Regions from separate parts of the Azoarcus olearius genome, predicted to be linked through region 1. Evidence: riboswitches for the same ligand, from Rfam matches in the RefSeq annotation. Region 1 holds a riboswitch; the other holds the start of a gene.
The links. Region 1 has a riboswitch for glycine ahead of dqs_RS06040 (trimeric intracellular cation channel family protein). Riboswitches for the same ligand answer to the same signal wherever they lie in the genome.

Region 1 (7,426 bases):
CCCGATCGCCGGCAAGCGCCGCCCTGTGGCGGCGCGTGACCGCGCCGGTCAGACGTCGGCTTCGACGGTATCGCCCTTTTCTTCCATCCACGCGCGCCGGCCGGACGCTTCGCCCTTGCCCATCAGCAGCGTGAACATCTTCAGCGTCTGCTCGATGGCTTCCGCGCGCACCTGCACCGGCAGCACGCGGCGGGTGGCGGGGTCCATGGTGGTTTCGCGCAGCTGGTCGGGGTTCATCTCGCCCAGGCCCTTGAAGCGGCCGATCTCGATCGCGTCCGGCTTGAAGCCTTCCTGCGCGAGGCGGTCGCGGATCGCTGCGAGTTCGCCGTCGTCCAGCGCATAGAGGCGGCGCGCCGGGCGCTTCTTGCCCTGCGCCGGCACGTCCACCCGGTACAGCGGCGGCTGCGCGACGTAGATGTGGCCGTTCTCGATGAGTTTGGGGAAATGGCGGAAGAACAGCGTGAGCAGCAGGGTCTGGATGTGCGAGCCGTCGACGTCGGCGTCGGACATGATGACGATCTTGCCGTAGCGCAGGCCGGAGAGGTCCGGGCTGCTGTCGGCGCGGTGGGCATCGACACCGAGCGCCACCGCGATGTCGTGGATCTCGGCGTTGGCGAGCAGGCGGTCGGGGTCGATCTCCCAGGCGTTCTGCACCTTGCCGCGCAGCGGCAGGATGGCCTGGGTCTCCTTGTTGCGCGCCATCTTGGCGGAGCCGCCGGCGGAGTCGCCCTCGACCAGGAAGAGCTCGTTCTCGGCGATGTCCTCGGATTCGCAGTCGGACAGCTTGCCGGGCAGCACCGCGACGCCGGAGGTCTTTTTCTTCTCGACCTTCTGCGCGTTCTTCTGCCGCGCCAGCGCCTGCTTGATCGACAGTTCGGCGATGGCCTTGCCGGCCTCGACGTGGTTGTTGAGCCAGATTTCGAACGGGTCGCGCAACTGGGTGGAAACCAGCTTCACCGCCTCGCGCGAGTTGAGTTTTTCCTTCACCTGCCCCTGGAACTGGGGATCGAGCAGGCGGGCCGAGAGCAGGAAGCTCATGCGGCCGCAGACGTCTTCCTGCTGCAGCTTGACGCCGCGCGGCAGCAGCGTGTGGTGCTCGATGAAGGACTTCACCGCCTCGAACACGCCGGCGCGCAGGCCGGACTCGTGGGTGCCGCCATTCACCGTGGGAATCAGGTTCACATAGGATTCGCTCGGCACCGCCGATTCGAACCAGGCCAGCGCCCAGGCCGCGCCTTCGCCGGGGGCGAAGCTGGCGTCGTCCTTGCCGGCGTACTTTTCGGCGGTGAAGATCGGCGCCACGGGCTCGACGTCTCCGGCAAGCTCCTTGAGGTAGCCGGCGAGGCCTTCCGGGTAGCTCCAGGTCTTGGTCAGCGCCGGACCGGCCGCCTGCTCGATATCCAGCCGGACCGACACGCCGGACAGCAGCACGGCCTTGCTGCGCAGCAGGCGTTCGAGTTCGTTCATCGGCACGCGCGGCGCCTCGAAGTACTTCGGATCGGGCCAGACCCGCACCCGGGTGCCGGTCTGGCGGCCGCAATCGCCTTCGATGCGCACCGCACCGATGTTCTCGCCGCCGTCGCTGAAGTCGATGCGGTGGATCTTGCCGTCGCGCTTGACCTCGACCTCGACACGGGTGGAGAGCGCATTCGTCACCGCCACACCGACGCCGTGCAGGCCGCCGGAGAAGGCGTAGGCGCCGTTGCCTTCGCGCTTGTCGAACTTGCCGCCGGCGTGCAGCCGGGTGTAGGCGAGCACCACCACCGGCACCCCTTCCTCGGGATGCAGGCCGACCGGAATGCCGCGGCCGTCGTCGGCCACGGTGACCGAGCCGTCGAGGTGCAGGGTGACGTGGATCTTCTTCGCGAAGCCGCCGAGCGCCTCGTCGGCGGCGTTGTCGATCACCTCCTGGATGATGTGCGCCGGCGAGTCGGTGCGGGTGTACATGCCGGGGCGCTCGCGCACCGGCTCCAGTCCCTTGAGGACGCGGAAGGAGGATTCGTCGTAGGTCTTGCTCGTCATGTGGTGCCTGGTGCAGCCGGGTTCGGATCGGGCGCAAGGATAGCAGGCGGACGGGGTTTGCTCCTCCCTCTCGGAGGAGAGGGCGCAGGTCCTTACTCCCAGCGCTCCCGGTACGAAAACGTCGGCAGCCGCCAGCCGCGCCAGATGGCCAGCAGCCGCAGCGTGAGGCCGGCGGCGAAGCTCGCGGCGATGTTGATCTGCTCGGGCACGGCGAAGTGGTGCAGCGCGAGGTAGAGCGCGCACACCGCGAGCGACACGCTGGCGTACAACTCGTGGCGGAACACCACCGGCACCTGGTTGCACAGCACGTCGCGCAGGATGCCGCCGAAGATGCCGGTGATCATGCCGGACATGATCACCACCGGCGTGGCGTAGCCCATCTCCAGCGCGACGCCGCAGCCGATCAGCGAGAAGGCGATCAGGCCCATTGCGTCGAGCACCAGGAACACGGTCTTCAGATGGTGCATGTAGCGCGCCACCAGCGTGGTGAGCAGGCCGGCGGAGATCACCAGATAGACGTACTCCGGATGTTGCGTCCAGCCAATCGGGAAGTGGCCGAGAATCATGTCGCGGATGGTGCCGCCGCCGAGCGCGGTGACGAAGGCGATGACCGCGACGCCGAAGATGTCCATGCTGCGGCGGCCCGCGGCGAGCGCGCCGGACATCGCTTCGGCGGTGATCGCGATGAGGTAGATGGTGGTCAGCATGAGGCCACTCCCCGCAGGATGGGCGCGGCGGCGCGGGAACATGGGCGGGAACTGCCGACCGGGCGGCAAAGGGATGAACACATGACAGGGCTTCCTCGAAAAGGCCGGGCGCAGCCAGGTCGGCCGCAGCTGCGGCAGCCTGTTGCGCTGTTATGCCTCTCCCCCTGTCCTGTTACCTGAGAGTTTCAGCGCCCTTGCGGCGCCTGCCCCTTCGGTGGATCGCAGACGCTGAGGGTTCAGCGCCCGATCGCTCTCCAGACGGCTAACGGTTTCTCGCGGTTCGGTGTGCCTGAGCGATTATGGGAGTTTGCGCCTTCGGCGGAGGCCGGCGCGCTGGGCGCAGGGCCTCGCTCTCCCGCGAGATCGACGGATTATCCGGGGCGGACGTGGGCTGGTCAAACCGGTCCGACCAGTGCGCGTGCGGACCATGCGGCTGCGTGGGCGGCAGCACTGTTGCGACCCGGCGGCCGGACGCAAAAAAGCCCTCGCCAGTGAAGGCGAGGGCCGAAAGGACTGGAGCGCGGGGAGGCGCTCCAATTGCCGCAAATTGTTGTGCTGCGTGTCTTAGTGGAACTGCTCTTCTTCGGTCGAACCGGTCAGCGCCTTCACCGAGGACGAACCGCCCTGGATCACGGTGGTGACGTCGTCGAAGTAGCCGGCGCCCACTTCCTGCTGGTGCGACACGAAGGTGTAGCCCTGTTCGCGAGCGGCGAATTCCGGCTCCTGAACCATTTCCACGTAGTGCTTCATGCCTTCGCCACGAGCGTAGGCGTGGGCGAACTTGAAGGTGTTGTACCAATTGACGTGGATGCCGGCCAGGGTGATGAACTGGTACTTGTAGCCCAGAGCGGACAGCTCGTCCTGGAACTTGGCGATGGTGGCGTCGTCGAGGTTCTTCTTCCAGTTGAAGGACGGCGAGCAGTTGTAGGACAGCAGCTTGCCCGGGCAGGCGGCATGCACGGCCTGCGCGAATTCACGGGCGAAGCCGAGGTCCGGCGTGCCGGTTTCGCACCACACCAGGTCGGCGTACGGGGCGTAGGCGACACCGCGGGAGATGGCCTGTTCCAGACCGTTCTTGACGCGGTAGAAGCCTTCTTGCGTGCGCTCGCCGGTCAGGAAGGGCTTGTCGTTGGCGTCGTGGTCGGAGGTGATCAGGTTGGCGGCTTCCGCGTCGGTACGGGCCAGGATCAGGGTGGAGACACCCATCACGTCGGCGGCGAAACGGGCCGAGATCAGCTTCTCGATCGCTTCCTGGGTCGGCACCAGCACCTTGCCGCCCATGTGGCCACACTTCTTCACGGCGGCCAGCTGGTCTTCGAAGTGCACCCCGGCGGCGCCGGCGGCGATCATGTTCTTCATCAGTTCGAAGGCGTTCAGCACGCCGCCGAAACCGGCTTCAGCGTCCGCCACGATGGGCAGGAAGTAGTCGATGAATTCCTTGGAGCCCGGCTCGATGCCACGCGACCACTGGATTTCGTCAGCGCGCTTGAAGGTGTTGTTGATGCGGCGAACCATGGTCGGCACCGAGTCGTAGGCGTACAGCGACTGGTCCGGGTACATGGTTTCGGAGGTGTTGCCGTCGGCGGCGACCTGCCAGCCGGACAGATACACGGCCTCGAGGCCGGCCTTGGCCTGCTGCATCGCCTGACCGGCGGTGATCGCGCCGAAGGCGTTCACATAGCCCTTCTTGGCGCCGCCGTTGACCTTGGCCCACAGGGTTTCCGCGCCGCGCTTGGCCAGCGTGTATTCGATCGGCAGGGAGCCACGCAGGCGCACCACGTCGGCGGCGGAGTAGCCGCGCTTGATGCCTTTCCAACGGGGGTTTTCGGCCCAATCCTTTTCCAGGGCGGCGATTTGCTGTTCGCGGGTCAGGGTCATGATGCGTCCTTTTGAGAAGTGGCTATTCGGTTTCAACCTGCGTCGCCGGGTGGTGAGCCCCGGCGACCTTCGACTGCACTGCCGACATCGCTTCGAGGGAGAAAGCTGCGTCGGTTGAAGGGCAGTATAGGGACCATCCTGCGTAGCAGCAATATGTCTTATATAAGATATAAGAAAAAATTTTCTTCCGTAAAATCATCGTTTTGAAAAAGTCGTTCCACGATACAAAATGCAAATCAGCGTTGTGAAACGAAAAGTGGGGTACGGGCTGTTGCGCCGCACAGGTCAGGGGCCGGCGGCGTTCCTGGAATAGGTCCAAAGGTGGATGGTGCGGTGCTTGCTTGGAAAGGCGGCGTGGTCTTTCCGGGTCGCTAAATCGATTGCGGAAGGAAGGTATAGAAGTGTAAGTTTTACTTATAAATAAATAAGCGCACCTTTTGCCTCGCGGTAGAACCGCCGCGCGGAAAGGGCGTAGCCACAGAGAGGCGCACATGCATCCTTCGGCGAACCTGGACCTGTCCAAGGTCTATCGCAACTGCGTGTTCCAGTCCCGCTCGGCGGTGACTTCACATGCCCAGCTCAGCCGGGAGCTTTCGGAGCACGATCTGGAATGGCGGCGCGGCAGCGTCGATACCGCGCTGTTCCGCGCCGACGTCAATCGCATGAGCCTGCTGGCGCTGCGCTACGGTGCCGAGGTAGAGGTGCGGCCCGAACCGTTCAAGGACTTCGCGCTGGTGCAGATGCCCCTTCGTGGTGCGGCGGAGATCGAATGCGACGGGGTGCGGCTCACGGTGGCGCAGGGCGAAGCCGCGGTGGTGGCGCCGCGCCGGCAGATCCGTCTGGTGTGGCAGCCTGGCTGCGAGCAGCTGCTGCTGAAGGTGCCGTTCGAGCTGCTGCGACAGGTGTCCTGCCATACCTGTATACGTAGCCGCTGCCCGGACGACGCGAGTGATTGCGGCGTCGGCCTGGAACCTGCCTTCGTGATCGAGCGCGGGTTCAACCTGCAGTGGCGCGCGCTGGTGCAGCAACTGCTGAACCTGCTGCCCGCGCCGGGCGAAGCCGGCCTGCACCCCGGCTGGCTCAATCAGTTCGAGCAGACGGTGGCCTTGTTCCTGCTCGCGCATCAGCCTGCTGCCGTCGGGCGCGACCTGGACGACGACGCGGGGCCGGCCGAGGCGGTGATCGAGTTGACGGCATCGTCGCGGCTGGCCGAGCGCAAGCTGGACGCGGTGGAGGACTACATGCGCAGCCGGCTGTTCGCGCCGATTTCGCTCGCCGACCTTGCCAAGGCGGCCGGCGTCAGTGCGCGCACGCTCAACATCCTGTGTCACCGCTACCGTGGCGTGGCGCCAATGGTGCTGCTGCGGCATGTAAGGCTGGATGCGGCGCGCGCACGCCTGCTGGCCGACCCCTTCGCCAGCGTCACCGAGGTCGCGCTCGAATACGGCTTCGGCCACCTCGGCCGCTTCTCCGCCTACTACCGCGAACGCTTCGGCGAACTGCCGCGCGACACCGGCGCGGCGCGCCACTGAGCCGGGCCTGGAACACCGCCCCGCGTGCTGCCGAAAGCGGATAGCAGCACTGCGGGTTTCGGCTAGCGCGGGTGGTGGCGCGGCGGCACGCTGGGGCCATCCCTTACTGCTCCGGAGCCCGTCGCCATGACCGCGCACGCCATGCCCTGCCTAGCCTCCAACCCGCTGCGCCAGCCGGGAGTCACGCGATGAGCGGCTACGACGCAATCATCGTCGGCAGCGGCATCAACTCGCTGGTGTGCGCCGGCGTCATGTCCAGGCGCGGCAAGAAGGTGCTGGTGCTGGAGCGCGAGGCGGTGCTTGGCGGCTGCATCCGCAGCGAGCAGCTCACCGCGCCCGGCTACCTGCACGACACGATGTCCACCGCCCATCCGCTGTTCGTCACCTCGCCCGGCTACGCCGAACTGAAGGACGCGCTGCACGCCAACGGCTTGGATTACGGCAACAACGCCACTCCCACCGGCGTGCTGCTGCCCGACGGCCGCTCGCTGATCCTTGGCCGCGACCGTGCCGCCAACATCGCGATGATGAACGCGCTCGCCCCCGGCGACGGCGATGCCTACGGCGCCGGCATGGCCTTCGTCGAGCAGAACGCGCAACTGATCTTCGCGCTGCTCGGCAACGAACTGTGGAGCGCCGGCGTCGCCAAGACCATGCTCGGCCGCTTGTGGAAGCAGGGCACGCACGACACCGTCGGCTTCTTCGGCCCCGCGATGCAAAGCTGCCGCGCCTGGATGGAGACCCAGCTCAAGTCCGACCTGGTGCGCGCGATGCTGGCGCCCTGGGTGCTGCACACCGGCCTCGGGCCGGAAAGTGCGATGTCGGCGCTGATGGCGCAGGTGATCGCGTTCACGCTGGAGGCCGTCGGCCTGCCGCTGGTGAAGGGTGGCAACGCACGCACCGTGGATGCCTTCCGCGCGGTGGTCGAAGGCGCCGGGGGCCGCTTCGAAACCGGTGCCGACGTTGCCGAGATCCTGGTCGAAGGCGGCAAGGCGCGCGGCGTGCGCACCGGCGACGGCCGCGTGTTCGAGGCGAAGCAGGTCATCTGCAACGTCACCCCCACCCAGCTCTACGGCCGCCTGCTGCCCGCCGCCCATAGTCCGGAACCGCTGCGCAGCCAGGCCGCGCAGTACCGCTACGGCAAGGGCAACATGCAGATCCACCTGGCGCTGTCCGAGCCGCCGCAATGGGCCGACCCCAAGCTGCGCGAGGTGATCTACCTGCACCTGACCAGCGGCCTGGACGGCGTGTCCCGCGCGGTGAATGAGGCCGAGCGCGGCCTGCTGC
Region 2 (7,426 bases), 190 kb from region 1:
GGGTTGGGGCCGAGGTGCCGGTGGATGAAGGCGTCGCGTTGTTCGAGCTGGGCGAGCGGGGCGGAGAGCAGCGTCTGGGGCATGGGGTACTCGGGAGAGGCGGCCTTCCACGCGTGCCGCGCGGAAGGCAGTTGAGGCGGTGGATCAGTCGGCGATTTCGGTCGCGTAGCCGGCTGCGTCGAGCAGCGCCGAGGTGTCGCCGGCGTTGGCGGGCTTGAGCTTGAACAGCCACGCGGCGTAGGCGTCGGCATTCACGCTCTCCGGGGCATCGGTAACGCTGTCGTTGCGCGCGATGACTTCGCCGGCCACGGGGGCGTAGATGTCGGAAGCCGCCTTGACGGACTCGATCACGGCGCAGGCTTCACCCGCGCTGACAACCCGGCCGGCTTCCGGCAGTTCGAGAAACACGACGTCACCCAGCGCGGCTTGCGCGTGGTCGGTGACACCCACGGTGAGGGTGCCATCCGCCTCCAGGCGGATCCACTCGTGAGACTTGGTGTACTTGAGATCGTTGGGGATGGTGCTCATGGACAAGACTCCGTTCAAATAATGCTTCTGAAGTTGAGCAAGGGCCGGTATCAGACCAGCGCCTTGCCATTGCGTACGAAAGGCAGTTTTACGCAGCGCGCCTTGAGGCGCTTGCCGCGCACGTCGACTTCCACGGTGTCGCCCGCCGCGACGCCGGGCGGGAGGCGGGCGAAGGCGATGGCGCGCTGGAGCGTAGGCGAGAAGGTGCCGCTGGTGGTTTCACCTTCACCGTCAGGGGTGAAGACGGCCATGTGGGCGCGCAGAACACCCTTGTCCTCCAGGACGAGACCGAGGACCTGCCGGGTTGCAGGCGCGGCAAGCAGCGCCGTCTTGCCCACGAAGTCCCGCTGTTCGTCCTTCAGGTCGATCGTCCACCCCAGGCCGGTGTCGAGCGGCGAAGTGCTCTCGTCCATGTCCTGGCCGTAGAGATTCATGCCCGCTTCGAGCCGCAGGGTGTCGCGTGCTCCCAGCCCGCAGGGCTGCACGCCTGCTGCCAGGAGTTGTGCCCAGGCGGCTTCGGCTTTGTCGGCCGGCACGGCGATCTCGAAGCCGTCTTCGCCGGTATATCCGGTGCGCCCCACGAAGTAGTCGCCAAGTTGGGCGCCGGAGAAGGGCGGCAGGCTTTCGCTGCCGGCACGTAGCTCGGGGAACGCCTTCCAACTGGCCTCACGCGCGTGGGGGCCCTGCACCGCGATCATTGCGAGGTCCCGCCGTGGCGTGAGCGTGACGTTGGCCGGCATCTCCCCGATCTGTCTGCGCATCCACTGCACGTCCTTGTCGGCCGTGCCGGCGTTGACGACGATGCGGTACTGATTGTCTGACAGGCGATAGACGATGAGGTCGTCGATGACGCCGCCGGTCGGATTGAGCATGCAGGCGTAGAGGGCTTTGCCGGCAGTGCGAAGCTTGGCGACGTCGTTCGCCAGCAGGCGACGCAGCCACGCCGTGGCGTCCGGGCCGGTCAGGTCCAACGCGAGCATGTGTGAAACGTCGAACATGCCGGCGTGGCGTCGCACTGCGTGATGTTCCTCGATCTGCGAACCGTAGTTCACGGGCATCTCCCAGCCCGCAAAATCAACCAGGCGGGCCTGAGCCGCGAGGTGGCAGGAATAAAGAGGCGTGCGTCTGGCTGGAGCGTTCATCGCGAGGGTTCCGTTTGGATCAGAAAATAAAAAAGGGCGAAGCCCGCCCTAGCGTGCTTCGCCCCATCTGTCCCTTGTACCTGAGAGATTCCAGCGCATCGCCGGGTGCCCCTTCGGTGGATGCGCACAATACGATTGCCGCATCTCTCTCCAGACTTTCACTGCGTTCGCGCGGTCCCTTGTGCCTGAGCGATTCCTGGGGGTTACGCCTTCGGCGGTCCGATGTTGTCATCGAACACTCTCCCGCGCGACCCGCGGACGATATCACCGCCTATCGGCTTCCAGCAACCGGGGGCTTGGATGAGGTCTCGGGCGGTGGCGCGCCATCTTGATTTGCGGAACCTCTGCGACAGTCCGACAGATACGTGTGCAGGTGCGTTCTTGTTGTCCGGCCGTTGCGTGTACACATATGCAGGGGTGCGCGGTGAGGGTTCGAATACCAGGGCGAGGGAGCGCATCGGAAAGTCGCGTTGAAGGCGCGGCGCTGAGCGCTACAAAAATTTCTTCATTTTCCGGTTGACGACTTTGCTGTTGGTGTCCATAATCTCGTTTCTCTGCTGCAGCGATTGCAGCGCTCTTTAAAAAGTTGAACAACCGATAAGTGTGGGTGCTTGGTTGTTGTGTGGCGAGCCGCTTCGGCGGTTTTGTTTCGCAATGATTAGGTGCTCATGTCAGTAATGACTTTGAGTGCTTTGTATGGATTGAACTTAAGAGTTTGATCCTGGCTCAGATTGAACGCTGGCGGCATGCTTTACACATGCAAGTCGAACGGCAGCGGGGGCTTCGGCCCGCCGGCGAGTGGCGAACGGGTGAGTAATGCATCGGAACGTGCCCAGTCATGGGGGATAACTACGCGAAAGCGTAGCTAATACCGCATACGCCCTGAGGGGGAAAGTGGGGGATCGCAAGACCTCACGTGATTGGAGCGGCCGATGTCAGATTAGCTAGTTGGTGAGGTAAAGGCTCACCAAGGCGACGATCTGTAGCGGGTCTGAGAGGATGATCCGCCACACTGGGACTGAGACACGGCCCAGACTCCTACGGGAGGCAGCAGTGGGGAATTTTGGACAATGGGCGAAAGCCTGATCCAGCCATGCCGCGTGAGTGAAGAAGGCCTTCGGGTTGTAAAGCTCTTTCGGACGGAAAGAAATCGCGCGGGCTAATATCCCGCGTGGATGACGGTACCGTAAGAAGAAGCACCGGCTAACTACGTGCCAGCAGCCGCGGTAATACGTAGGGTGCGAGCGTTAATCGGAATTACTGGGCGTAAAGCGTGCGCAGGCGGTTTTGTAAGACAGGTGTGAAATCCCCGGGCTTAACCTGGGAACTGCGCTTGTGACTGCAAGGCTAGAGTACGGCAGAGGGGGGTGGAATTCCACGTGTAGCAGTGAAATGCGTAGAGATGTGGAGGAACACCGATGGCGAAGGCAGCCCCCTGGGCCTGTACTGACGCTCATGCACGAAAGCGTGGGGAGCAAACAGGATTAGATACCCTGGTAGTCCACGCCCTAAACGATGTCAACTAGTTGTTCGTAGAGGTAACTCTGTGAGTAACGCAGCTAACGCGTGAAGTTGACCGCCTGGGGAGTACGGCCGCAAGGTTAAAACTCAAAGGAATTGACGGGGACCCGCACAAGCGGTGGATGATGTGGATTAATTCGATGCAACGCGAAAAACCTTACCTACCCTTGACATGCCTGGAACCTTGGTGAGAGCCGAGGGTGCCTTCGGGAACCAGGACACAGGTGCTGCATGGCTGTCGTCAGCTCGTGTCGTGAGATGTTGGGTTAAGTCCCGCAACGAGCGCAACCCTTGTCATTAATTGCCATCATTCAGTTGGGCACTTTAATGAGACTGCCGGTGACAAACCGGAGGAAGGTGGGGATGACGTCAAGTCCTCATGGCCCTTATGGGTAGGGCTTCACACGTCATACAATGGTCGGTACAGAGGGTTGCCAAACCGCGAGGTGGAGCTAATCCCTTAAAGCCGATCGTAGTCCGGATCGTAGTCTGCAACTCGACTGCGTGAAGTCGGAATCGCTAGTAATCGCAGATCAGCATGCTGCGGTGAATACGTTCCCGGGTCTTGTACACACCGCCCGTCACACCATGGGAGTGGGTTTCACCAGAAGTAGGTAGCTTAACCTTCGGGAGGGCGCTTACCACGGTGAGATTCATGACTGGGGTGAAGTCGTAACAAGGTAGCCGTATCGGAAGGTGCGGCTGGATCACCTCCTTTCAAGAGAAAAGCCATCTTCGGCCAAGTATCCACACCTTATCGGTTGTTCAAGCGAAGAGCCTCGAAGCACGAGGGTCTGTAGCTCAGCTGGTTAGAGCACCGTCTTGATAAGGCGGGGGTCGTTGGTTCGAACCCAACCAGACCCACCAGTCCTTGTCCAGGCACAAGTCAGACAAGGGGCTGTAGCTCAGCTGGGAGAGCGGCGGCTTTGCAAGCCGTAGGTCGTCGGTTCGATCCCGACCAGCTCCACCAGTCGCCCGCAGTACCGTGCTTCATCCGAGACGTCAGTCATGCGCATCGAACGCGTGAGCATGCCTGACCTCTTGGCCAACGCCAGAGGTTCGCTCTTTAACAAATTGGAAGAAGTTAGTGCAGCACATCAACGATGTGTTGCACGGGTTGTGTGATTGCATTGATCAGGGCTGCGTAGTCAGCACAGTCCTGATCGCACAAACGAGTTCGACCTGTGACCGGATCTTCAGCTCACGCCAGTGAGTCGAGGGTCCAAGGTTATAGGATCAAGCGACTAAGTGCATGTGGTGGATGCCTTGGCGATCACAGGCGATGAAGGACGTGCAAGCCTGCGAAAAGCGGGGGGGAGCTGGCAATGGAGCTTTGATCCCCCGATATCCGAATGGGGAAACCCGGCCCGCAAGGGTCATCCCGTACTGAATCCATAGGTACGTGGAAGCGAACGCGGCGAACTGAAACATCTAAGTAGCCGTAGGAAAAGAAATCAACCGAGATTCCCCAAGTAGTGGCGAGCGAACGGGGAAGAGCCTGCACGACTAAACCATCAGCTTAGCAAAACGGTCTGGAAAGTCCGACGATACAGGGTGATAGTCCCGTATGCGAAAAGCCGGTGGCGGGTCTGAGCGTGCGACAAGTAGGGCGGGACACGTGTAATCCTGTCTGAAGATGGGGGGACCATCCTCCAAGGCTAAATACTCGTGATCGACCGATAGTGAACCAGTACCGTGAGGGAAAGGCGAAAAGAACCCCGGGAGGGGAGTGAAATAGATCCTGAAACCGCATGCATACAAACAGTGGGAGCCTGGAAACGGGTGACTGCGTACCTTTTGTATAATGGGTCAGCGACTTACGTTCAGTGGCGAGCTTAACCGAATAGGGGAGGCGTAGCGAAAGCGAGTCTGATAAGGGCGACATAGTCGCTGGGCGTAGACCCGAAACCGGATGATCTATCCATGGCCAGGATGAAGGTGCGGTAACACGCACTGGAGGTCCGAACCCACTAGTGTTGAAAAACTAGGGGATGAGCTGTGGATAGGGGTGAAAGGCTAAACAAATCCGGAAATAGCTGGTTCTCCCCGAAAACTATTTAGGTAGTGCGTCGTACGGACACTTGCGGGGGTAGAGCACTGTAATCGTTGGGGGGGTCACTGCGATCTACCCCGCGATAGCAAACTCCGAATACCGCAAAGTGATATACGGCAGACAGACATCGGGTGCTAACGTCCGGTGTCAAGAGGGAAACAACCCAGACCGCCAGCTAAGGTCCCAAATGCATGGCTAAGTGGCAAACGAGGTGGGAAGGCATAGACAGCTAGGAGGTTGGCTTAGAAGCAGCCACCCTTTAAAGAAAGCGTAATAGCTCACTAGTCGAGTCGTCCTGCGCGGAAGATGTAACGGGGCTCAAGCCATGAACCGAAGCTGCGGATGTGTCTTTGACACGTGGTAGGGGAGCGTTCCGTAAGCCTGCGAAGGTGTCTCGTAAGGGATGCTGGAGGTATCGGAAGTGCGAATGCTGACATGAGTAGCGATAAAGGGTGTGAAAAGCACCCTCGCCGAAAGCCCAAGGTTTCCTGCGCAACGTTCATCGGCGCAGGGTGAGTCGGCCCCTAAGGCGAGGCAGAAATGCGTAGTCGATGGGAAACAGGTCAATATTCCTGTACCGGTTCTAGATGCGATGGGGGGACGGAGAAGGTTAGGCCGGCCGGGTGTTGGACGTCCCGGTTTAAGCGTGTAGGCGTGCTCTCTAGGCAAATCCGGAGAGCTGAGCTGAGGCGTGATGACGAGCGAACTTGTTCGCGAAGTGGTTGATACCCTGCTTCCAGGAAAAGCCTCTAAGCTTCAGTCTAGAATCGACCGTACCGCAAACCGACACAGGTGGGCAGGTTGAAAATACCAAGGCGCTTGAGAGAACTCAGGAGAAGGAACTCGGCAAATTGATACCGTAACTTCGGGAGAAGGTATGCCCCATTAGCTTGTAGGAGTACATCCGAAGGGCGAAGGGGCCGCAGAGAATCGGTGGCTGCGACTGTTTATTAAAAACACAGCACTCTGCAAACACGAAAGTGGACGTATAGGGTGTGACGCCTGCCCGGTGCCGGAAGGTTAAGTGATGGGGTGCAAGCTCTTGATCGAAGCCCCGGTAAACGGCGGCCGTAACTATAACGGTCCTAAGGTAGCGAAATTCCTTGTCGGGTAAGTTCCGACCTGCACGAATGGCGTAACGATGGCCACACTGTCTCCTCCTGAGACTCAGCGAAGTTGAAATGTTTGTGAAGATGCAATCTCCCCGCGGCTAGACGGAAAGACCCCATGAACCTTTACTGTAGCTTTGCATTGGACTTTGACGGGACTTGTGTAGGATAGGTGGGAGGCTTTGAAGCCAGGACGCTAGTTCTGGTGGAGCCGTCCTTGAAATACCACCCTGGTGTCGTTGAGGTTCTAACCCAGGCCCGTGAATCCGGGTCGGGAACAGTGCATGGTAGGCAGTTTGACTGGGGCGGTCTCCTCCCAAAAGGTAACGGAGGAGTTCGAAGGTCTCCTAGGTACGGTCGGACATCGTACTGATAGTGCAATGGCAAAAGGAGGCTTGACTGCGAGACCGACAAGTCGAGCAGGTGCGAAAGCAGGACATAGTGATCCGGTGGTTCTGTATGGAAGGGCCATCGCTCAACGGATAAAAGGTACTCTGGGGATAACAGGCTGATTCCGCCCAAGAGTTCACATCGACGGCGGAGTTTGGCACCTCGATGTCGGCTCATCACATCCTGGGGCTGTAGCCGGTCCCAAGGGTATGGCTGTTCGCCATTTAAAGTGGTACGTGAGCTGGGTTTAAAACGTCGTGAGACAGTTTGGTCCCTATCTGCCGTGGGCGCTGGAAGTTTGAGGGGACCTGCTCCTAGTACGAGAGGACCGGAGTGGACGCACCTCTGGTGTACCGGTTGTGACGCCAGTCGCATCGCCGGGTAGCTAAGTGCGGAAGAGATAACCGCTGAAAGCATCTAAGCGGGAAACTCGCCTCAAGATGAGACTTCCCTGGGGACTCGATCCCCCTGAAGGGTCGTGGAAGACCACCACGTTGATAGGTCGGGTGTGGAAGCGCAGTAATGCGTTAAGCTAACCGATACTAATTGCCCGTGAGGCTTGATCCTATAACCTTGATACACAGCGTCAAACTCGACGACGCAGTCACGCAACCATAACGCTTCTTCCCAATTTGGCCAGGCAGACCACCCCCTGCCAGGCAACAAGTCAAAGTCTGACGACC

Region 2: another riboswitch for glycine. It lies ahead of gcvT (glycine cleavage system aminomethyltransferase GcvT); the one in region 1 lies ahead of dqs_RS06040 (trimeric intracellular cation channel family protein).

What each region holds. Positions count from the first base shown of each region.
Region 1 covers NZ_CP016210.1:1,283,070-1,290,495, forward strand. Annotated here, with positions in the region: gene dqs_RS06035 (DNA topoisomerase IV subunit B) at 49-2,022, opposite strand; gene dqs_RS06040 (trimeric intracellular cation channel family protein) at 2,115-2,729, opposite strand; glycine riboswitch at 2,996-3,097, opposite strand; gene aceA (isocitrate lyase) at 3,294-4,607, opposite strand; gene dqs_RS06050 (AraC family transcriptional regulator) at 5,099-6,139, shown strand; gene dqs_RS06055 (phytoene desaturase family protein) at 6,328-7,426, shown strand, end outside.
Region 2 covers NZ_CP016210.1:1,472,928-1,480,353, forward strand. Annotated here, with positions in the region: gene gcvP (aminomethyl-transferring glycine dehydrogenase) at 1-83, opposite strand, end outside; gene gcvH (glycine cleavage system protein GcvH) at 145-528, opposite strand; gene gcvT (glycine cleavage system aminomethyltransferase GcvT) at 579-1,670, opposite strand; glycine riboswitch at 1,833-1,926, opposite strand; rRNA gene dqs_RS06900 (16S ribosomal RNA) at 2,374-3,909, shown strand; tRNA gene dqs_RS06905 (tRNA-Ile) at 3,982-4,058, shown strand; tRNA gene dqs_RS06910 (tRNA-Ala) at 4,086-4,161, shown strand; rRNA gene dqs_RS06915 (23S ribosomal RNA) at 4,426-7,310, shown strand; rRNA gene rrf (5S ribosomal RNA) at 7,417-7,426, shown strand, end outside.